Desulfatitalea tepidiphila: one gene and its partner. The protein of the gene in region 1 interacts with the protein of each later gene in a pairwise test. Links are inferred from orthologs where the notes say so. Each region holds a gene or a part of one and is shown on either strand. Other genes may lie near its edges.

Region 1 (16,656 bases):
AAACCGCCCAGTTGTTTCCATGTACACTGCCCCAGGGACGGTGCTTTGCCTATTGTCCGAAAGCCGAGGTGGACCTGAACGAGATCTATCAATATGTTTGGCATATGCCTTATGACGGCAGTGCCTTGGGGCCCTACCGAACGATCCTGGCCGCCAGGGCAGGCGGTCAGATGGCGCCGGGTCATTACCAGGGCGGGGGGACCGCTTCGGCTCTGATGGCCTTTGCGATGAAGTCCGGGCGGGTCAAGGCCGCTGCCCTGACCCGGCGGGAAGCTTTGACGCCGGTGCCCGAGGTGGTGACCGACTGGACGCAGGTTGCCCGATTGGCCGGTTCCAAATTTATGGCAGCGCCGACCCTGGCGGGTTTAAACGCCGCGGTTCGTCAGGGGCAGCGGGATCTGGGGGTGGTCGGGACACCCTGCCAGATGTTGGCGGTTGCCCAGATGCGAATGAATCCATTGGGAAAGCCGGAGCATGAGGTGCCAGTGGCCTTGACCGTCGGCCTCTTTTGCAATTGGTCCCTGGATACCCGTCAGTTGATCGATTTGCTGGTTCAAAAGGTGGATATTGCCGACATTCGTGGCATGGACATTCCTCCACCGCCGGCCAATACGCTGGTGTTGGAGACGTCCCGTGGGCCTGTGGAGGTCTCCCTGAACGACATCAAGCCGCTTATCCCGCACACCTGCTTTATCTGCCTGGATATGACCGCCGAACTGGCCGATGTGTCGGTGGGCATGTACGAAGGACGCAAAGGATGGAACACCTTGATCGTCCGCTCAGACAGAGGGGCACAACTGGTCGATGACGCGGTCGCCGCCGGCTTTCTGGAGACAGAGGCCATGCCCGATGAGAGCGTGACCCATTTGTCAAAGGCGGCCGTTGCCAAGAAAGAGCGGTCGTTGCGCATGCTGATTCAAAGGCAGCTGATCCATACCAGCAATCAGACCAAAGACGGGACAGACGACGGGCCGCGTCCGGCCTTGCGCATGTCTCAGGAGGTGGTCGAGAAGATCCTGCCGCCAAAGAGATGATGGGCATCGCCGCGAGATGCCTTGTCGGGACCTACCTTAAGCCCGATCGAGCACCTCCCTGAGCTTCATCGAAAGTTCTTTGATGTTGTAAGGTTTCTGGATGAATCCCCGGCAGCCGCCCTCCAGGATCGTTTTGGCCTGGCCGTTGATACTGTAACCGCTGGAGAGAATCACCCTGACATCTGGGTCGATTTTTTTCATTTCCCTGAAGGTCTCTCCACCGCTCATGCCTGGCATGATCATGTCCAGGAGGACCAGGTCGATGGTATCGTGTCGTTGCTCAAAGGTGGCTATGGCGGCCTTGCCGCTGCCTGCTGTCAAGACCCGATAGCCCAGTTTTTCAAGGATCAGCCGGCCGACTTCCACGATGCCCGCATCATCATCGACCAAAAGAACCGTTTCGTTTCCTGTTTTGGCTTCCATTTTCACTTCTTTTTGCCTTCCGGTCTGCATTTCCGTAGCCGGCAGGTAGATGTTGAAGGTCGTGCCGACCCCCTGTTCACTATAGACGGTAATCGTGCCGCCGTGGTTCGATAGAATACCATATACCGATGCCAGTCCCAGTCCGGTACCGTGTCCCATCTCCTTGGTGGTGAAAAAGGGGTCGAAGATTCGGTTGATGGCCTCCGGTGGGATGCCGACTCCGGTATCGGTGACGGAAATTTTTATGTACTTGCCTGGATTCAATCCATATGACCGGGCGGCTTGCCCTTCCAACGCACTATTTCGACTTGACAAAAACAGATCGCCGCCGTTGGGCATGGCATGCCAGGCATTGACGAAGAGGTTGAGCAGTACCTGCTCCATTTGGCCCCGATCCACCGTCGCCATCCATAAGGCGTCGTCCAGCTCCAGGTGAATGGTGATCTCTTTCCTGGTTCGGCTGAAGAGGTTTGTAGTGGCCTCGATCACATGATTCATGTGGGTGGGCTTTGCTTCGTACTTGCCGCCCCTGGCCGCCCCAAGCAGTTGCCGGGTCAGATCCGCGCCGGCCCGGACATACTGTTCGATGCTCTTCAGGTTGGTATAACTGGGATGGTCTTCGTCGGTGTCCATGAGGATCAGCGTCGTATTGCCTTGAATTCCCATGAGCAAGTTGTTGAAATCGTGCGCCACTCCTCCGGCCAGTGTGCCGATGGACTCCATTTTGCTGGAATGCAACAGTTGGGACTCCATCTTCTTCTGCTCGGTGCGGTCTCGGGTAATGCCCCAGAACCCGACCGGCCGGCCGGAAACATCCCGGCGAAGGTAGGCTGATAATTCGCACTGGCGGATCGATCCATCCTTGCGGATGATTTCATATTCCATGACGGTCGAGTGATCGCCGGTCTCGTAAATGTTTCGGAAAATGTTCGAAATCTTCTTGGCGTTGTCGGGTCGAAGATAACGTTTGTAGCTCATGCCCATCAGTTCGTCGACCGTATATCCGTGCAGCCGACAGGTCGAGGCGTTGAAGTAGGTGAATCGGCCGCGCAGATCGGTTTCATAGTAGCCCTCCTCCATGCTCTCGAGGACCGTTCGGTACTTCAGTTCGCTCTGGCGAAGCACTTCCTGGGCCTGCTTGAGCGAGGTGATGTTGGTGACGATGACCAGCAGGCATTCCCGATCGCGAAACCGAATCTGCCGGGCCGATACGATGGCATCCAAAACCTGCCCGGATCTGTTTCGATATTGAATTTCCAGGCCTTCGACGTTGCCGTGTTTTTTGACCTGTTCGACGAGCCGGTCCCGATCCCGGGGATCGCGATACACCCCCAGTTCCAGTGGGGTCCGGCCGAGGGCCTCCTCAGCCGAATAACCGCTCAATCGGCAAAATGCATCGTTGACCTGGAGATATCGCCCCTCTTGAAGGTCGACCACAGTGATCGAATCCGGCGCCAGTTCGAGGATGCCGCGGTGGCTCTCTTCGCTTTGGCGCAGGGCATCCTCGGCCTTTCTCTGGTCGGTGCGGTCCCGCAGTATGCCGTAAAAACCGATGGGGGCGCCCGATGCGTCCCGCAACAGGCTCACGGAGCTTTCGACGATTCTAGGGGTGCCGTCCTTTTTTTTTACACAGTAGTCTACAATCCTGCTGGAGGTGACGCCTCGAAAGATGTCATTGAAAACGGCATAGATCCGGTCAACATCCTCGGGTGCGGTGTACTGCCTGAAATTCATGCCCATCAGCTCATCGCGAGTGTATCCGGAGACTTGGACGAGGGTGTCGTTAAAAAAGGTCAGGTTGCCGGACAGATCGACTTCGTAGTAGCTTTCCGTGATGTGATCCAGGATGTTGCGAAGCTTGGCTTCCTTTTCCCGAAGGTCCCTCTGGGCCTGTTTGAGCGAGTTGATGTTGGCCGTGACGACCAGCAGGCATTCTTCCCCCTTAAACGTGATGGGCTGGGAGGACATGAGATTGTCGAGAATCTTCCCGGATTTGGACTTGAACTGAATCTCCATTCCCTCGATCTTGCCGTCTCTCTCCAGTGCCTCGATAACGCGTTCACGATCCGATGGATTGGCGTAAATGCCCAACTCGTAGATCGTCCGGCCCACGGCTTCCTGGACCGTGTACCCGGTCCGCTCGCAAAAGGTGCGGTTCACTTGCATGAAGCGGCCGTCCCTGCGCCGTGTCACCGTGATCGAATCGGGCGCCAGGTCCATCAAATTACGATAGGTTTGTTCACTTTGCCTCAGGGCTTCCTCGATTTGTATCGGATCGGTTGGATGCCCAGGGGACTCTCGGGATGGGTCGTCATTCTGTGAGTGGACCGGTCGATCTTCATTGGGTTCGGTTTGCCTCTCGGTTGGTCGTTCGGACTTTCGATTGCTGCTGTCAGCGGTCATCGGGTGAACTCCTGCCGGAAGTGTTGAGGATGCCTCGCCTTGTCGCCTGTCGGCCCTGCCTTGACATGCGATTGACACCGAATTTGCCTGCTTCTGAATGAGCACCGATCATCGTCCATGCCGGGTCCGTACATCATCACAGTCGAAAAGCGTTGCACAGATTGCAACGCTTTTCTATTGCAATGAAATTACATCAATTTTTAGCGTTAAGGCCTTGATCTGTCAAGCATCGGATAGGGATCGCTTAAGACAATCGTTTTTTGGACGATGCAGTTCGGGAGGTTGCTGTTCGAGCAGCGGATTCGGGAGCGGTTGCCGGCTGGGCACAAGGGTCCGTCCATTCCCCGGCGCCGACGATCGGCCAGGCATCGACATCCTGGACCGCCATCATGTGGACGATCCGGTCGAGGACCTGATCGATGTCGGCTTGCTCCTCCTCGGGCAAGGCAGAAAGGCGCTGTGCGAATCTTTCCTGGAGCGGCCACGGCATTAATTCGGCGATTTCCTGCCCCTTGTCCGTTAAGGCGATGGTCACCTTACGCCTGTCCGGGCGTCCGCGCTCCCGGCGTATCAGGCCTCTGGATTCCAGGCGGTCGAGAATACCGGTGACCGTGGCCTGGCTGAGAAACACCAGGCGCGAAAGGTGGCCGGCGGTGGACGGGCCATGCAGATAGAGCTGCCGCAGGCAGACCAGTTGCGGTACGGTCAGTTTGAATCGCGCACTGAGCTCCCTGCTGTGCAGATCGATGGCCCGGGTGATGCGTCTGATCGAGCGCAGGATATTTTCAGCATAGGGACTAGTCATTGGCGTTTGCCGGTCGACATGGGGTTACACATGCTCCTTGTAGCCGCATTCCCGGTTTACACAACATAAAAAGGTGCCGTCGCGCTTGGTCGTTTTTTCTACGAGATAGGGGCTGCCGCAGGCCGGGCAGGGCTTGTCGACGGGTTTGTCCCAGCTGGCAAAGGTACATGCGGGATAGCGGTCGCAGCCGTAAAACACCTTTCCGCGTTTCGATTTTTTTTCGACGATCTGTCCCGTGCACCCCGGTTCCGGGCACTTTACGCCGGTGCTTTTGCCATTGAAACCGCCGTTGATCGATTCGGTGTGATTGCATTCCGGGAATCCGCTGCAGGCCAGGAATTCACCGTATTTGCCTCTTTTGACTACCATGGGTTTCCCGCACTTGGGGCAGACTTTATCGGTGGCGGCTTCATGGTTGGGTTCGACCGGTTGGATATGTCCGCGTTCGTCGCGTACGTAATCTCGTGAGTAGGTGCACTCCGGATAGCCGCTGCAGGCCAGAAAATGCCCGTTGCGGCCGACCTTGATGTGCAGCTTGTGACGCTTGCACTGAGGGCAGTCGATATCCGTGGGAATGCCGACGCCTTTGACGCTGAGCATCCGCGCATCGGCCTCGGTGAGTTTCTGCTTGAAGGGCCCGTAGAAATCGCTCAGGACACTGACCGCGTCCAGTTCAGCCGTCTCCACGCGATCCAGGTTGTCTTCCATTCGGGCCGTGAATTCCACATTGAAGATCTCTGGAAAACTGAGCACCAGCAAATCATTGACGATGAGTCCCAGTTCGCTCGGATGAAAGTATCCCTTGATCAGCTCCACATAACCTTTGTCGCGAATGGTGGACAAGATGGCCGCATAGGTGCTCGGCCGGCCGATGCCGTTTTCTTCCAACTCCTTGACCAGTGAGGCTTCGGTAAACCGCGGCGGCGGCTGGGTAAAATGCTGTTTGGGCAGAATTTGCCTCAAATCGAGCTCATCCCCCTCGGTCAAAGGCGGCAGGGGCTGTTGTTTTCGGCTGTTTTCGGCCTCTTCGTCGACGGTCTGGTAAACGGTCATGAACCCGGGAAATTTGACCGACGATCCTGTGACCGTAAAGGTGTAGTCGCCGGCGGCGATGGAGATGGTGTTTTGATCGATCTGGGCAGGCGTCATCTGGGAGGCCACGAAGCGCCGCCAGATCATCTGGTACAGCGCCAGCTGATCCTTGCTCAGATATTTGGCCAGTGATTCGGGCGTATGGTTCACCGAAGTGGGGCGGATGGCTTCATGGGCGTCCTGGACTTTGTTCCGGTTGCCGAAGTTGCGCGGCTCCTGCAGCGCATAATCGTTGCCGTGGGCCTGGCGCACCCAATCGATGGCTTCCTGGGCCGCCTCGGCCGCAATGCGGGTGGAGTCGGTGCGCATATAGGTGATCAAGCCGACCGGTTCGCCCGGCCCCAGGTCGATGCCTTCATAGAGCTGCTGGGCGATGAGCATGGTTTTTTTGGCGGAAAAACGCAACTTGCGGATCGCTTCCTGTTGCAGCTTGCTGGTGGTAAACGGCGGCTGTGGATTGCGGCGCACCGTTTTCTTGACCACCTTAGCCACCTGGTACCGCGCCGTTTTCAATTCCTCGACGATAGCCGTGGCCGCCGCCTCATCTGCGATCTCGAGTTTCTCACCCTTCTTTTTGACCAGCTTGGCTTCAAAGGAAGGGGGTGTTTGACCCTCGAGCAGGGCCGTGATCGACCAGTACTCTTGCGGAATAAACTCCTGAATGGCCTTTTCGCGTTCGCAGATGATGCGCACCGCAACGGACTGGACCCTGCCGGCACTGAGGTTGCCTTTGACCTTTTTCCACAGCAGCGGAGATACCTGGTAGCCAACCAGGCGATCGAGAATCCGCCGCGTCTGCTGCGCCTCGTATTTATCCTTGTTCAACTCTTCAGGATGGGAAATGGCCTTGAGGATCCCGTTTTGGGTCAATTCGTGAAAGAGGACCCGATGAAACCGGCGGCCCTTTTTTTTGAGCACTTCGGCCGCATGCCAGGCGATCGCCTCTCCCTCCCGGTCCGGGTCGGGTGCCAGGTAGATGTCATCGGCTTCGCCGGCCGCTGCCTTGAGCGCCGAGATCACCTTCTGTTTACCGGGAATGCTCCGATAAAGCGGCTTGAAATTGTTATCGATATCGATACCGATCTCTTTGGCCGGCAAATCCTTGATGTGGCCCACGGTGGCAGCCACGTTGAAATTATTGCCCAGATATTTTTTGATGGTGCGAATTTTCGTTGGAGACTCAACAACGACAAGTGGTTTTGAAGACACAATATACCTCTGAAGCAAAATGTAGTGGGCATCATGCTAGCGCATGGCGGTTCAATTGTAAATATCGGTACCAAGGAATTTTTGGATCGAGGGTCGTTATCCTTCTGAAATATAAAATAAAATTAAGTTGTTTCATACAGCCGCTTTTTTTAAATTGCCTACGAAACAGGTGGTCCGCCATGGCCCTCAAGAATCGCAATAGTCCGCGTGGCGGACAAAGTGTTTGCCAGGTTCCTGGCAGACCAATCCCTTGAGTTCCAGTTGAGACAAGATGCTGGTCAGCGGCGCCATGGCCTGCCCCAGGTCCCTTGCCAGATCGTCGATATGCACGGGGTCGACCCCGATGGCTTCGAAGACCCGATGTTCCAACTCAGAAAGGCCGACCGGCTGCCGCGTCTGTTGCGGTTCATGCCCGACGGCCAATTGAGGCGCAATCTCCTCGATGATGTCGTTGGCTGTTTCAACGAGTTTGGCGCCCTGTTTGATCAGGTCGTGGGTACCTCGTGCCATGGCCGAGTGAATGTTGCCCGGTACGGCGAAGACCTCCCTACCTTGCTCGGCGGCCAGTCGTGCGGTGATCAGGGAGCCGCTCCGGCGGGCGGCTTCGACCACTACCGTGCCCAGCGACATGCCGCTGATGATGCGGTTGCGCATGGGAAAGTGGTGGGCGTCCGGGATAGCGTCCATGGAGAATTCGGTCACCACTGCCCCATGCTCGGCGATCCGATGAAACAATTCTCGGTTTTGAGCGGGATAAATATGGTTCAACCCCGAACCCAGGACGGCGACCGTAACGCCACCCGCCTCGAGTGCACCCTCGTGAGCGGCTGTGTCGATGCCCAGGGCCATGCCGCTGACGATGTTGGCGCCGCTTTCGGCCAGCTGTCGGCATAAGCTCCTGGCCGTATTGCGGCCGTAGGGGGTGGCCCTGCGCGAACCAACGACCGACAGGGGGTACTGGAGCTGGCTCAACCGGCCGTAAACGTAAAGGAGAGGCGGCGGATCCGGGATGTGCCGGAGCAAGGGAGGGTAGTCCTCGTCCTGGCAGGTCACGAACGTGTACCCCTTTTTATAGACCTGATCGATGTCGCGCATCACCGTATCCGGTGGGCGCTGCCGTCGGATGGCCTCAGCGATTCTGGGGGTGATGCCCGGCACTCGGGTCAACGCGCCGGTAGGAGCCTTCAATACCTTTTCCGGCGATTCGAAGCTCTTGAGCAACCGGTTGATGAGCAGGTTCCCGACGCCCGGAACACTCTTGAGCGTCAGCCAGGGGACGATATCGTTCATGCGATCATTTTCGTTTTTGCCATGCCAGCAGGATCGGGCTGGCCACAAAAATCGACGAATAGGTACCCACCAGGATGCCGACCAGCAGGGCGAAGGCGAAATCGTGGATGATGCCGCCGCCGAAGATAAAGAGCATGAGCACCACGATCAAGGTGGTCCCGGAGGTCAGAATCGTCCGACTGAGGGTCTCGTTGATGCTGCGATTGATCGTCTCGGCGAGGGGCAGCTTGTGGTATTTTCGCAGGTTTTCACGGATCCGGTCGAAAACGATGATGGTGTCGTTCAGCGAATAACCGATGATCGTCAGCAGGGCGGCGATGATCGGCAGGGTGAACTCTTTTTGAAAAATGGAGAAAAAGCCCACAGTGATTGCGACATCGTGAATCAGGGCGACGATGGCTCCCATGGCATATTTCAGGTTCAATATATAAAACAGAACCAGGGTGACCACCACCGCGGCCAACATCAGCATGGGGATGCTCAGGTGGGCCAGCCGCAGAATGTAGACGCTGAAGGCCAGCGCGCCGGCCACGGCCGCGCTGAGCAGCCATTTGAGTTCGAATCGACCTGAAATGTAGACGGCGATGAAGAGCAGGGCGAAGAACATGGCCAGGAGTGCCTTTTCACGCAGGTCGCGGCCCACCTGTGGACCGACCATTTCGAACGACTCCAGGGTTACCTGCCGTTGGGTCTGGGCGGCCAGGCCCTCCTTGAGGGTTTGTGCCAGATTCTCTTGCTCGGCCACGGCGGCCGGAATCAGGACGCGATAGAAATCCTCCGCTTCCTCCCCGTATTTTTGGACCACGGCCTCGAGCTGAAGGGCGTTCATGGCCGCCTTGACCTCCTCGATGGGCAGCGGTTGATCGAACTGGATCAACAACTCGGCGCCACCGGCAAAGTCGATGCCGTATTTGGGACCACCGTGGAAAATGAGAGACACGATGGTGATGAGGATCAGGATGGCCGAGACAATATAGGCCAGTACACGACGTCCCACGAAGTCGATATTTACATCTGGTTTAATGATCTGCATGGTCGGTTTTCCTCAGAATCAATTCACGCATGCCCGCGGCATGACGATGTCCGAACGAGATGGCCGTTGGCGGCCCATGGTTAAATGCTCAAGGTCTTGATCGAACGCTTGGTCAGCAGAAATTCGAAAATGACGCGCGATACGATCAGGGCCGTAAACAGGCTGGCCACGACGCCCAGGCTGAGGGTCACGGCAAAGCCCTTGACCGGTCCACTGCCGAATTGAAACAAGACGACGGCCGCGATCAGGGTGGTGACGTTGGCGTCCATGATGGTCAGCGTGGCCCGTTCGAAGCCGGCGTCGACCGCTGCGCGAGCCGTCTTGCCCAGGCGCAACTCTTCTCGGATACGCTCAAAAATCAATACGTTGGCGTCGACTGCCATGCCGATGGTGAGGATGATGCCGGCGATGCCGGGCAGGGTCAGGGTTGCGTTGAAAGCGGCCAGGCCACCGGCGATGAGAATGATATTGAGCACCAGGGCCGCATCGGCGATGACCCCGGAACCTTTGTAGTAGACGATCATGAAGAGCACCACGAGCACGCCGCCGATGAGCATGGAGAGCAGTCCCTTGCGGATCGAGTCTTCACCCAGCGAGGGGCCCACCGATTTTTCATATAAAATTTTCACCGGCGTGGGGAAGGCCTCGCGCAGCACCAGGGCCAGGCTCTTGGCGCTGTCGTCCGTAAAATTGCCGGTAATCATGCCTTCACCGGTGATCTTGGATTGAATTTCCGGGGCCGAATAGACCTCGTTGTCCAGGACGATGGCCAGGCGCTCGTGGATGTGCTTTTCGGTAATGTCGGCGAAGATGCGGGCGCCTTTGGGGTTGAACTTGATGGCGACGTAGGGCTGTCCGTTGGCCGGATCGAATTTGACGCGCGCCTCACTCAGGTAGTCACCGGTCAGCAGGGTTTCCTTCTTCAGGAGGATGGGACGGCCGGCCATGTCGGGGTCGTCTTTCCGATAATAGCGGATCTCGCTGCCGGGCGGGACACTGCCCGAGAGTGCCTGGCGCACATCGTTGCTTTCATCGACCAGCTTGAATTCCAGGTTGCCGGTACGGCCGATTTCCTTGCGCGCCTTGTCGGCATCGATGACGCCGGGAAGCTGGACGATGATGCGATCTTCGCCCTGGGGCCGGATATCCGGCTCGCGGGCGCCGTATTCGTCCACCCGGTTGCGGACTTTCAACACGGCTTTTTCGAACGACAGTTTTTTCACTCGTTCGATTTCGTCTGATTTGAGCTGCAGGACGATTTCACGCTGCCCTTCGCGGGTGCGGTCTTCCAGGTTGAAATCGCGGAATTCGTCGGCGATCAACCCCTTGGATCGGTCGGCATCTTCACGTTCATCCAGCACCACTGTAAAGGTGGTGGCATCCGTTCTTTTCAACGCCGCGACACGGATATCGTTTTGACGCATGAACGCTCGCAGCTCGTCGAACGATCGATCCACCGTATTTTCAACGGCCTTATCGGTATCCACCTGCAATACCAGGTGCATGCCGCCCTGCAGATCCAACCCGAGGTTGATTTTGTTGTGAGGCCATAAGGTCGGAGACTCTTTTTTTTCCAGGACCATTTGAAGCGTCGGCAGCACATAGACCAGTGCGGCCAGCAGGACCACAATGACGACAATGGGACGCCAGGAAGTTGTTTTCAATGCTTCGTTCCTCTTGTTCGAACCGTGCTCGAGTCAAAATCAGGATACCCGCCACCCACCGATCCGTCAGACCGTCTCAGGCCTGGCTGAAGATTGCGGTGTTGCTGCGGGTATCATCCTTGCGACTGGGCTTATTTTTTGTCGGTATCGGCTTTTTTGGGCGCCGGCGGTGTATCCGGCTTGCTCGTCTGGGCCAGACCGGCGACGTGTCCCCGGCTGACTTTAACGCGTACCTTGTCCGCGATTTCCACGGTCAGGTTGGCTTCGCTCACCCCGGTGATCCGGCCGTACAATCCGCCGGAGGTGATGATCATGTCCCCCTTTTTCAGGTTGGTGATCATTTCCCGATGCTCTTTTTGCTTTTTCTGCTGGGGGCGAATCAGAAGAAACCACATGATGGCCAACATCAAAATGATGGGCAACAGGGGCGTGGCCAAAAGTCCACCGCCGCCTTCGGCTGCTGCGGCGCCTCCCTGGCCCATGGCATAGGCTAAATTCATATCGTCAAACCTCCCTTTCGAGAATAGAGTACAATTTGCAGCATTAAATGATGTGCATCATAAGACGGCGCTGGTATACTTGAAATGTCGGTGCAGGTCAAACCCTTCTTCCAGATCAACACTCGGGATAGCAATCGATATGGCATTCATGGGGCGGCATGCCGGCGTCCCCCTCGATGGTCAGGGAAAAGCCGCGTTGCATTTCCAATTCAATGATTTCCTTGCGTTTTTTGTTGAGCACATAGTCCGCCACCGCTTTGGGCACGCTGCCGTGCACGCTCTGCAGTCCGCTCTTGCGCGTCATGGTCTTGAGTTGACGTAAAAAACGCAAGGCCAGCGTTTCGGTGGACGGGGTCAACCCCTTTCCCTTGCAATAGGGGCAGGCCACCAGGCTTCCCAGTTCGATGGACGGTGCCAGGCGCTGGCGGGCCAATTCCAAAAGGCCGAATTGTGAAATTCGACCGATACGCACCCGGGCTTTATCCCGTTTGACATGTTCGCGCAAGGCGCGTTCGATGGCGTTGCGGTTTTTCATTTCGCGCATGTCGATGAAGTCGACCACGATCAGACCGCCCAGGTCCCTCAGGCGAATCTGTCGGGCCACTTCCTCGGCCGCCTCAAGGTTGGTGTTCAGGGCGGTTTGCTCCAGGTCCTTTTCGCGGGTTCCTCGGCCGGAGTTCACATCGATGGCCACCAGGGCCTCTGTCTGTTCGATCACGATGGAACCGCCGGATTTCAGGGGCACCCGGTTCTCGAAGATTGTCGCGATCTGATCCTCGAGCTGGTATTTGGTAAAGATCGGCTTGTCCAGGGTGTAGTGTTTGACAATGCGCTTGTGACGCGGGGAGATGATCTGGACGAAATTTTTCACCTCCTGAAAGGCCGCTTCATCGTCGATCAGGATCTCGTTGACATCCGGTGTCAGATAATCCCGCACGGATCGAACGGCCAGGCTGCGATCCTTGTAGAGCGCGGCAGGGGCGGTCTCCTGAAGTCCCCGGTTTTTGATGTCGCGCCACAAACGCAGCAGGTAGCTGATGTCCTTGGCCAGTTGGGTCTTGGTGCAGCCCTGGCCGGCGGTACGCACGATGGTGCCGAATCCTTCGGGGATTTTCAGTTGGACCAGAATCTCCTTGAGCCGCTTGCGTTCCTCTTCATCCTCGATTTTACGGGATATGCCGCGGTTGTTGGTGCCCGGCATCAGCACGACGTAGCGGCCGGGCAGCGAGATGTAGGTGGTGAGCATGGCCCCCTTTTTCATCATGGGGTCCTTGGTCACCTGGACCATGATCTCCTGGCCTTTTTTGACCAGATTGTCGATCGTCCGCTGACCACTGTCACTCTCCTGAAAATAGTCGCTGTGAATTTCGTGCTGTTGCAAAAAGCCGTTGCGTTCACCGCCGAAATCGACAAACACGGCTTGCAGACTGGGCTCTACACGGGTGATGATGGCTTTGTAAATATTGCCATGGAGAATTTCACGACCGGCCATTTCGATCTGGAATTCCTCCATCCGGCTGTCCTGGACCTTGGCAATGCGAACCTCTTCCGGGTCGATGGCGTTAATCAGAATTTTGCTGCTCATGTATGGGTTATTCCTGTGTTTCGATAACGTGAATGCCGTGGGGGGCGTCAGGCGTAGGCGACTGTAACGCTTTGATTCATATGTGTTTGCTGCGGTTAAGTCAAACAGATTGTCAACTTCCCACATATCTTGCACTTTGAATAAAATTATGGCATGAGAAATCAAAATCTTAAACGACCATGGCGCCGCATGCGCCGTCGCGGCGCTCTGTTTTTTGATGGCTGAAAGTTGATGAAACTGTAAAAAGTCGCAAAGGCGCCATCCCGGCGAACACCGGCATCCAGAACATACTGAAAATACTGGATCCCGGTGTTCGCCGGGATGACGGGAAAAGCGAATTCCGAACTTTTTACGGCGCCGTCAAAGTTGGAACCAGAACATTTAAATGTCCGGCCAAGCCGGTTCAGGTGACAAGCGATGGATGAACAATACGATCCCCGTAAGATTGAGCAAAAATGGCAAGAGGAGTGGGAGCGGAGCCATCTCTTCGAGGTGGATGTCCAGGCCGACCGGCCGAAATATTATTTGCTGGAGATGTTTCCCTATCCTTCGGGCAAGATTCACATGGGCCATGTTCGCAATTATACCATCGGAGACGTCGTGGCGCGTTACAAGCGGATGCAGGGGTTCAACGTGCTGCATCCCATGGGGTGGGATGCGTTCGGCATGCCGGCGGAAAACGCCGCCATCGCCAACAACACCCATCCGGCCGAATGGACCTACGATAACATCGCCTATATGCGCAACCAGCTAAAACAGCTCGGTTTTTCCTACGACTGGAGCCGGGAGGTGACCACCTGCACGCCGGATTATTATCGTTGGGAGCAGTGGCTGTTTCTCAAGATGTACGAGAAAGGCATGGCCTACCGCAAGGAGGCTTATGTCAACTGGTGTGAACCGTGCCAGACCGTACTGGCTAACGAGCAGGTCGAAGCCGGCATGTGCTGGCGCTGCGGCCAGCCGGTCAGGCAAAAGAAGCTCAATCAGTGGTTTTTCCGCATCACCGATTACGCCGAGGATCTGCTCGTCCATTGCGATCAGTTGCCCGGGTGGCCGGAAAAGGTGACCACCATGCAAAAGAACTGGATCGGTCGCAGCCAGGGGGCCGAGATCCGATTCGCGGTGGAGGAGAGCGACACGGTGATACCAGTCTTCACCACCCGCCACGACACTGTTTTCGGCGCCACTTTCATGTGTCTGGCCCCCGAACATCCCCTGGTGCCCCAGTTGGCGGCCGGAACCGAACAGGCGGCGGCGGTGTCCGATTTCATCGAGCGCATCAGCCTGCAGGAGCGCACCAGCAAGGCGGTGGAAACTTACGAGAAAGAGGGGGTCTTTACCGGCAAATATTGCATCAATCCCGTGACCGGCCGGCGCATGCCGATCTATACGGCCAATTTCGCTCTCATGGAGTACGGGACCGGAGCGGTCATGTCCGTACCGGCTCACGATCAGCGCGATTTCGATTTCGCCAGGAAATATGACCTGCCCATCATCCCGGTGGTCAACCCGGAAGGCGAGACCCTGGTCGCCGCCCAGATGACGGAAGCGTATGCCGGCGACGGTCTGATGGTCAATTCCGGAGCGTTCGACGGGCAACCCAATCGCCAGGCGATGGAAAAGATCGCCGACCTGCTCGAGGCCAAGGGGCTGGGCCGGCGGGCGATCAGTTACCGGCTGCGGGATTGGGGGATTTCGCGCCAGCGCTACTGGGGCGCCCCCATCCCCATGATCTATTGTGATACGTGCGGGACGGTTCCGGTTCCCGAGGCCGATCTGCCCATCGTGCTGCCCGAGGATGCCCATCTGCTCGCCGGCGGCCGCTCGCCGTTGCCCACCCTCGACCATTTCGCCCGGACGACCTGCCCCAAGTGCGGGCGCACCGATGCGCGCCGGGAAACCGATACCATGGACACCTTCGTCGAGTCGTCCTGGTATTTCGAGCGCTATTGCAGTCCCAAATGCAACGAGGCCATGTTCGATCGCGACGCGGTGGCTTACTGGATGCCGGTGGATCAATATATCGGCGGTGTGGAGCATGCCATTCTGCACCTGCTCTATTCCCGCTACTTCACCCGCGTACTTCACGACATCGGTTTGATCGATTACAAAGAGCCGTTCACCCGCCTTTTGACCCAGGGCATGGTGTGCAAGGAAACCATGTCCTGTCCCCAACACGGCTATCTGTTTCCCGAGCAGGCGCGCGAAGAGCGGGGCACGCTTTACTGCACCCTCTGCGATCGGCCGATCACCCTCGGGCGGGTGGAAAAGATGTCCAAATCCAAGCGCAACGTGGTGGACCCCAATGTGTTGCTCGAACGGTACGGAGCCGATACGACGCGCCTGTTCTGCCTCTTTGCCGCGCCGCCGGAACGAGACCTGGAGTGGAGCGACCAGGGGGTAGAAGGAAGCGCGCGCTTCCTCAATCGGGTCTGGCGGTTGGCCGGCACCTGGCTGGACGTGGTGCAGGGCGTGGCCTCTTACGACGGTCCGGTCGAATCGCTTCCCGACACTTTGCGGCAGACTTACCGAAAGGCGCACCAGACCATCGAAAAGGTGACCCGCGACATCGAAGATCGTTTCCATTTCAACACGGCCATCAGCGCCGTCATGGAGTTGGTCAACCAGATGCATGCGGTCGGCCCCGACGACGGCGGTGCGGATCAGCGCAAGGGCGTCATGCGGCATGCCCTGGAGACGGTCATTCTGCTGCTGTCCCCCATCGTGCCCCATTTTGCCCAGGAGCTCTGGCATGCCCTGGGGCATGCCCAAAGCACGCTCGCCGTGCCCTGGCCGGTCTGGCGCAAGGATGCACTGGTCCAGGAAGAGGCCACCATCGTCGTTCAGGTCAACGGCAAACTGCGCGGCCGGTTTACGACCGCCGTGGACACGGATGACGATACCGTGAAGCAGCTTGCACTGGCGGATGAACGGGTGCAGAAGTTCGTCGGCGACAAGGCGCCCAAGAAGATCGTCGTCGTGAAAAACAAATTGGTCAACATTGTCGTTTAGGCGACAGCAGCGTAACGAAAAGTGTCAAGTTCGAAGTGTAAAGTTTAAAGTGAAGGAATTCGGTCTACCTAATAGATGAGAGGTTGCCGTGACGGGTCGTGAACAGGGGGTCGACATCAAGCGGTACGCCAAATGGCCTCCGGCCGGCGGGTGGACGTTTCTCGTCCTTTCCCTATGCCTGCTGACGGCTTGCGGTTATCAGTTTGCCGGGCCGGGTCAGCTGCCCGGTGGGGTGCAGACCATCGCGGTGGAGGTTTTCACCAATCGTTCGGCCGAGTCCGGGCTGGAGACGACGCTGACCAACGCCGTGATCGATGAGATGACCCGCAGGCGGCAGGACCTGGTGGTCGGGCCAAAGGAGGCCGATGCCCGTTTGTCGGGTACCATCGACCGGCTCTCCACGGCAACCCTTTCCCGTGGCGGCACGTTGACCGCCGTCGAGCGCCGGGTGATCATGACAGCCTCGTTTGTTTTGAAGGATCGGGGTGGCAAGGTGGTGTGGCAGGTGAGGGGGCTGAGGGCCGAGCAGGCGTATCCCGTGGGAGACAGCAAGGCCGCCACCGATCTGAACAAACGGCTGGCCATCGGACAGGTATCCGAACGGCT
Region 2 (4,996 bases), on another replicon or contig:
ACTGATGCGGGCACAATCGTCGAGGGTGATACCACCGGGCTTGTCCAGGTAGACACGCAGCGTACGGCCACCCGGTTCGCGTTGGTACTCCACGTGCACCAGCTCTACGCCCTCGCTTTGGCACAGTGGTTCGGCCACCTGCCAGACCCGACCGACGATCGGATTGCCCGTGATTCCGACCACGGAAAGCGCACTATCGTCGTTACCGGCCACCATCTGCCTGCCCTCCTGGCGAAAAAACAAAAACGGGCTTGAAGCCCGTTCCCCTGTAAAGTAGATCCTTCTCAAGAAGGATGCGCGTATCCGCTATTTGGAACCGATCATCTGAATCACAAGTTCAAAGCCGCACCTACTTTGCCTCTACTTTACCAAGTTCGGTTCAGATGAAATACCGGACTTTTGGGTGGAGCGGGCAACGAGATTCGAACTCGCGACACCAAGCTTGGGAAGCTTGTACTCTACCAACTGAGCTATGCCCGCTCGCAGAAGCCCTATATAGGACAGCCTTTCAATGATGTCAACCGGTTTCATCGGTTCGTCAACATTCTATCCAAGCATGTCCCTGATCGCTTTCAATTCAGCGTACAGCTCTTTGATGACGGTATCCTTATCGGGGGCCACGGCGGCATCGGAGCGGCCTTTTTTGAGATGCTGGCGGGCGCCTTTTATCGTAAACTTGCGCTCGTAAAGCAAGTGTTTGATCCATAGGATCAATTCGACGTCGCTGCGGCGGTAGAGCCTTTGCCCGGCATCGGTGCGCTGCGGTTTGATGCGCGGAAACTCATTTTCCCAGAATCGCAGCACGCTCGGTGGAACCTGGGCAATGCGGCTCACTTCGCCGATGCGGAAAAAAAGCTTGTCCGGAATGTCGGGCGGGTTTTCTGTCGGTGCATTCATCAGCGCTCCTTTTTACTTTTGGAGCGTGCCGGCGATGGTGACCGGCGTTCCCCTAAAGCTTATCCCCGTCGGGTGGTCATGTCCACTGCGCGCCTGGCGCTTCGGTCAAGTGGGCAGGCCTGCATTGAAGTGGTCTACCAGCCGATCGGTAATGCGTTTGTGCAGGCGGTTCACCTCTTCGTCTTCCAAGGTTTTTTCCCCCGATCGGTAGACGATGCGCAGCGAGACGCTTTTGCGGCCCTCGGTGATGGGGGCACCCTGGAATACGTCGAACAGCCGGACCTCTTCGACCAGGGATTCGTCCATCTGATCCACCAGACGGAGCATTTCCGCCGCTTCTATGGCCTCGTCCAGGATCAAGGTGGTGTCCCGTGCGGTCGGCGGATACTTGGGCAGCGCCGTAAACTGGATCGTTTCCGGAATATGGGGCAGAAGCCGGGCCAGGTCCAGTTCGAAAATGAACGCGTCCTGCTTCAGCTCGTAAACGCCGCACACCTTGGGATGGACCTGGCCGACGAGGCCCACCTCATTTCCGGCCACCATGATTTTAGCGGCAACCCCGTAACGCAAGTAGGTGCACTGCTCGGGCTCGAGCCGCGTAAACCGAACCGGCGCGACGCGCAACCCTTCGAGTACCCCCTCCACGGCCCCTTTGATATCGTAAAAATCGCACGGTACAGGCCTGGTGTGCCACTGTTGATCGATGCGATCCCCGCTCCACAAGGCGACGAGCATGTCCTTTTCAACCGGTTGGCGGTCGTTTCCTTCGCTGATGAAGATCTTGCCGGTTTCGTACAGCTTCAGGTTTCTGGACTGGTAAGAGAGGTTGCGCCGCATGGTTTCGAGCATGCCGGGTATCAAGCTGGTGCGCATGACGGCTTGGTCTTCGCTCAGCGGGTTGAGGATGGCCAACTGGCGGCAGCGCGGATCTGCTTCAGGCAACCGCAAGCGTCGGCAGGAATCGTTGTGCACGAAACTGTAGTTGATCGTTTCCGTGAAGCCCATACCGGCCAGCAGGTCGCGCATTCGCTGGCGTTGGGTCAGCAGTTTGGGCGGTGGCTGGATGGCCGCAGGCAGGGTCGGAAAGGTGACCGGGATGTTGTCATATCCCATGCGCCGGGCCACCTCTTCCATGAGGTCTTCCTGACGGCTGACATCCACCCGGAAGCTTGGGGTCGCCACTGTCAGCAGGTCGTCGCCCTTGATGGCTGTCTCAAATTCAATTTCCGTGAGCAGGCGTGCGATCTCGTCGCGTTCGACCGCCGTGCCCAGCAGACGGTTGGTCGCCGATACGCTCAGTTCCAATGTCGGGGCCTGGGGCAGGTCATAGGTCACATCGATGCACCCTTCGACCAGTTGCCCGTTGCCGATGTCAACCATCAGTTGGGCGGCGCGATCCAGCGCATAGCGCGTGCCTTTCGGATCCACCCCCCGCTCGAAACGATGGGAGGCATCGGAGTTGATGCCCAGGCGCTTGGCGGTCTTGCGGATGCTGATGGGGTTGAAGTAGGCGCTTTCAATGAGCACGCGGGTGGTTCCCGGATCTATCTCCGAGTTCAGGCCGCCCATCACGCCGCCCACGGCCACCGGCTTCCGGCCGTCGCAGATCATCAGCATGTCCGCTTCCAGGATGCGCTCCTTGCCGTCCAAGGTGGTGAAGTGTTCGCCGGCACCGGCGGTGCGCACCACGATGCGATTTTCGGCCAATCTGTCGAAGTCGAAAGCGTGCAGGGGTTGACCGGTTTCCATCATCACGAAGTTGGTGATGTCCACGATATTGTTGATCGGCCGCAAACCCACGGATCGGAGGCGGTCCTGCAGCCAGAAGGGAGAGGGGCCGACCGTAATGTTTTCCACCACCCGGGCCGCATAGCGCGGGCAGTGATCCGGGGATTCGATGGTCACCGAGGTCATCTGTTCGATGCGGCCATGGGTTTCGGGCAGCCGGATCTCCGGGCGCCGGATCGAGGCGCTGTCCAGGGCGGCCACTTCCCGGGCGATGCCGATCACACTCAGGCAATCGGGCCGGTTGGGGGTGAGGCCGATCTCGAGAACCGCGTCGGTCAGCTTCAGGGCCTGGTTCAGCGGCGTGCCGGGCGGCAGGTCGCCCTCCAGCGCCATCAAGCCCGAGTCGTCCGCCCCCAGGGCGAGTTCGGCCGCACTGCAGAGCATGCCTTCCGAAGCTTGCCCCCGAATCGTGCCGATTTGAACCACGGTACCGTTGGGAAGTTCGCAGCCGACTGTGGCCAGCGGGGCCAGCATGCCCTCGGCTGCATTGGGCGCACCGCAGACGACCCGGCAGGTGCCCTGGCCGGTGTCCACGGTGCAGAGCTTCAGCTTGTCGGCATTGGGATGGGGGGAGATCTCGCGGATCCTGGCGACGAGCACCTGGTCCAGGTAGGCGAAACGCTCCTCGATCGCTTCGACCTCCAAACCCGCCATGGTCAGCAGGTGGGCCAGACGATCGACCTCCATTTTTACCGGAACATAATCTTGCAACCAGCTCAAACTAATTTTCATGATCTACCTGCTCGCTTCAAATTTGCCGCGCTAGAACTGTCTGAGGAAGCGGATGTCGTTTTCATAATATCTGCGGATGTCGTCGATGCCGTATTTGAGCATGGCGATGCGTTCGACCCCCATGCCGAAGGCGAAGCCGGTGTACCGGGCCGTATCGTAGCCGACATTTTCCAGAACGGCCGGGTGAACCATGCCGGATCCGAGGATTTCAAGCCATCCGGTCTGGGAGCAGACCCGGCAGCCTTTGCCGCGGCAGATGACACAGAGGATGTCGACCTCGGCGCTGGGTTCGGTGAAGGGGAAAAAGCTGGGACGGAAACGCACCCGGGTCTGGGTGTCGAACATCTGGTGCACGAAGCTCGTCAGGGTGCCTTTCAGATCGCCGAAAGAGACGTTTTCGTCCACGAGCAACCCTTCGACCTGATGGAACATGGGCGTATGGGTGATATCCGAATCGCAGCGGTAGACCTTTCCCGGGGCGATGATGCGCACCGGCGGCTGCCGTTTCTCCATGACCCTCGGCTGAGTGGGAGAGGTGTGGGTGCGCAGGACGATGTCGTCCGACACGTAAAACGTATCCTGCATGTCGCGGGCAGGATGGTCTTTGGGAATGTTCAAGGCCTCGAAGTTGTAGTAGTCGCTTTCCACTTCCGGGCCTTCCACCACTTCGAATCCCATCCTGGTGAAGATATCGCAGATGCGGGTGGTGATGAGGGTGATGGGATGACGTGATCCGGGGGCAGTCTTTCGGCCGGGCAGCGAGACGTCGATTCCCGCCGACTGGTCCGCGCCGTCCCTCTCGATGCGTTCCAGGGCCGCCAGGCAGGCCGCGGCAATGGCCTGCTTGACCTCGTTGGCCTTGCGGCCGGCGGCCGGTCGATCGTCTGCGGGCAACTGGGAGACGGCGCGCAAGGCCTGGGTCATCAGCCCCTTGCGGCCCAGGTACCTGGTATTGATGTCCTGTACGGCGTCGACGGTGGTCGCTGTGTCAATCTCTTTCAGCGCCGCTGCGCGGATTTGATCGATACTCTCCACGATAGTCTCTTTTTGTTCGATGGTTGCCAATATGACCTGCGGCCGTCACTCGAAAGGACGGCCGCAGTATGGGTAGTTTTCCCGATGGGAAAAGCGGCTACTGTTGCGAAGCCAATGCAGCGATTCTGGAAAAACCGGTGGGGTCGGACAAGGCAAGCTCAGCCAGCACCTTGCGGTCCAAAGCGACATTGGCCTTTTTCAATCCGCTGATAAATTTGCTGTAAGACAGGTCGTTCATTCGCACCGCCGCATTGATGCGGGCGATCCACAGGCGCCTGAAATCCCGCTTGCGCTGGCGTCGATCCCGGTAGGCGTAGTTGAGTGCCTTGTCGACCGAATCGGCGGCCGTACGGAACAATTTGCTGCGGCCGCCGCGGAAACCCTTGGCCAGCTTCAACACCTTTTGACGCCGTCGGCGGGCCTTGAATCCTCTTTTGATACGCATGATCTTTCTCCTTATCCGTTGGGCAGCAACCGGCGCACTTCTTTCATGTCGCTGGCCTTGATCAATTGTGGCTGCCGCAGTCCCCGTTTGCGTTTGGGG

Evidence for each region.
Region 2: the proteins of secD (region 1) and pheT interact in binary tests that used the Escherichia coli proteins (3 or more experiments, as listed by UniProt). The link is inferred for Desulfatitalea tepidiphila from one-to-one orthologs.

Annotation. Positions count from the first base shown.
Region 1 is NZ_BCAG01000003.1:332,094-348,749, forward strand. Bases 8,662-11,621 are described here. They hold secD (protein translocase subunit SecD), read right to left. Parts: upstream 10,954-11,621; coding sequence 9,370-10,953; downstream 8,662-9,369. Other genes in these bases: secF (protein translocase subunit SecF), read right to left, coding at 8,662-9,289; yajC (preprotein translocase subunit YajC), read right to left, coding at 11,085-11,453; DFT_RS06140 (Rne/Rng family ribonuclease), read right to left, coding at 11,569-11,621. In the rest of the region: DFT_RS06100 (Coenzyme F420 hydrogenase/dehydrogenase, beta subunit C-terminal domain), read left to right, coding at 1-1,034; DFT_RS06105 (hybrid sensor histidine kinase/response regulator), read right to left, coding at 1,071-3,860; DFT_RS06110 (MarR family winged helix-turn-helix transcriptional regulator), read right to left, coding at 4,105-4,665; topA (type I DNA topoisomerase), read right to left, coding at 4,690-6,966; DNA-processing protein DprA, read right to left, coding at 7,153-8,256; more of secF, read right to left, coding at 8,261-8,661; more of DFT_RS06140, read right to left, coding at 11,622-13,038; leuS (leucine--tRNA ligase), read left to right, coding at 13,456-16,050; DFT_RS06150 (LPS-assembly lipoprotein LptE), read left to right, coding at 16,139-16,656. UniProt on the Escherichia coli protein: Part of the Sec protein translocase complex. Interacts with the SecYEG preprotein conducting channel. SecDF uses the proton motive force (PMF) to complete protein translocation after the ATP-dependent function of SecA.
Region 2 is NZ_BCAG01000006.1:385,546-390,541, reverse strand. What follows is about bases 711-3,770. They hold pheT (phenylalanine--tRNA ligase subunit beta), read right to left. Parts: upstream 3,418-3,770; coding sequence 1,003-3,417; downstream 711-1,002. Other genes in these bases: pheS (phenylalanine--tRNA ligase subunit alpha), read right to left, coding at 3,448-3,770; DFT_RS21720 (MerR family transcriptional regulator), read right to left, coding at 711-897. Outside these bases: ribosome maturation factor RimP, read right to left, coding at 1-216; more of DFT_RS21720, read right to left, coding at 547-710; more of pheS, read right to left, coding at 3,771-4,455; rplT (50S ribosomal protein L20), read right to left, coding at 4,550-4,897; rpmI (50S ribosomal protein L35), read right to left, coding at 4,909-4,996.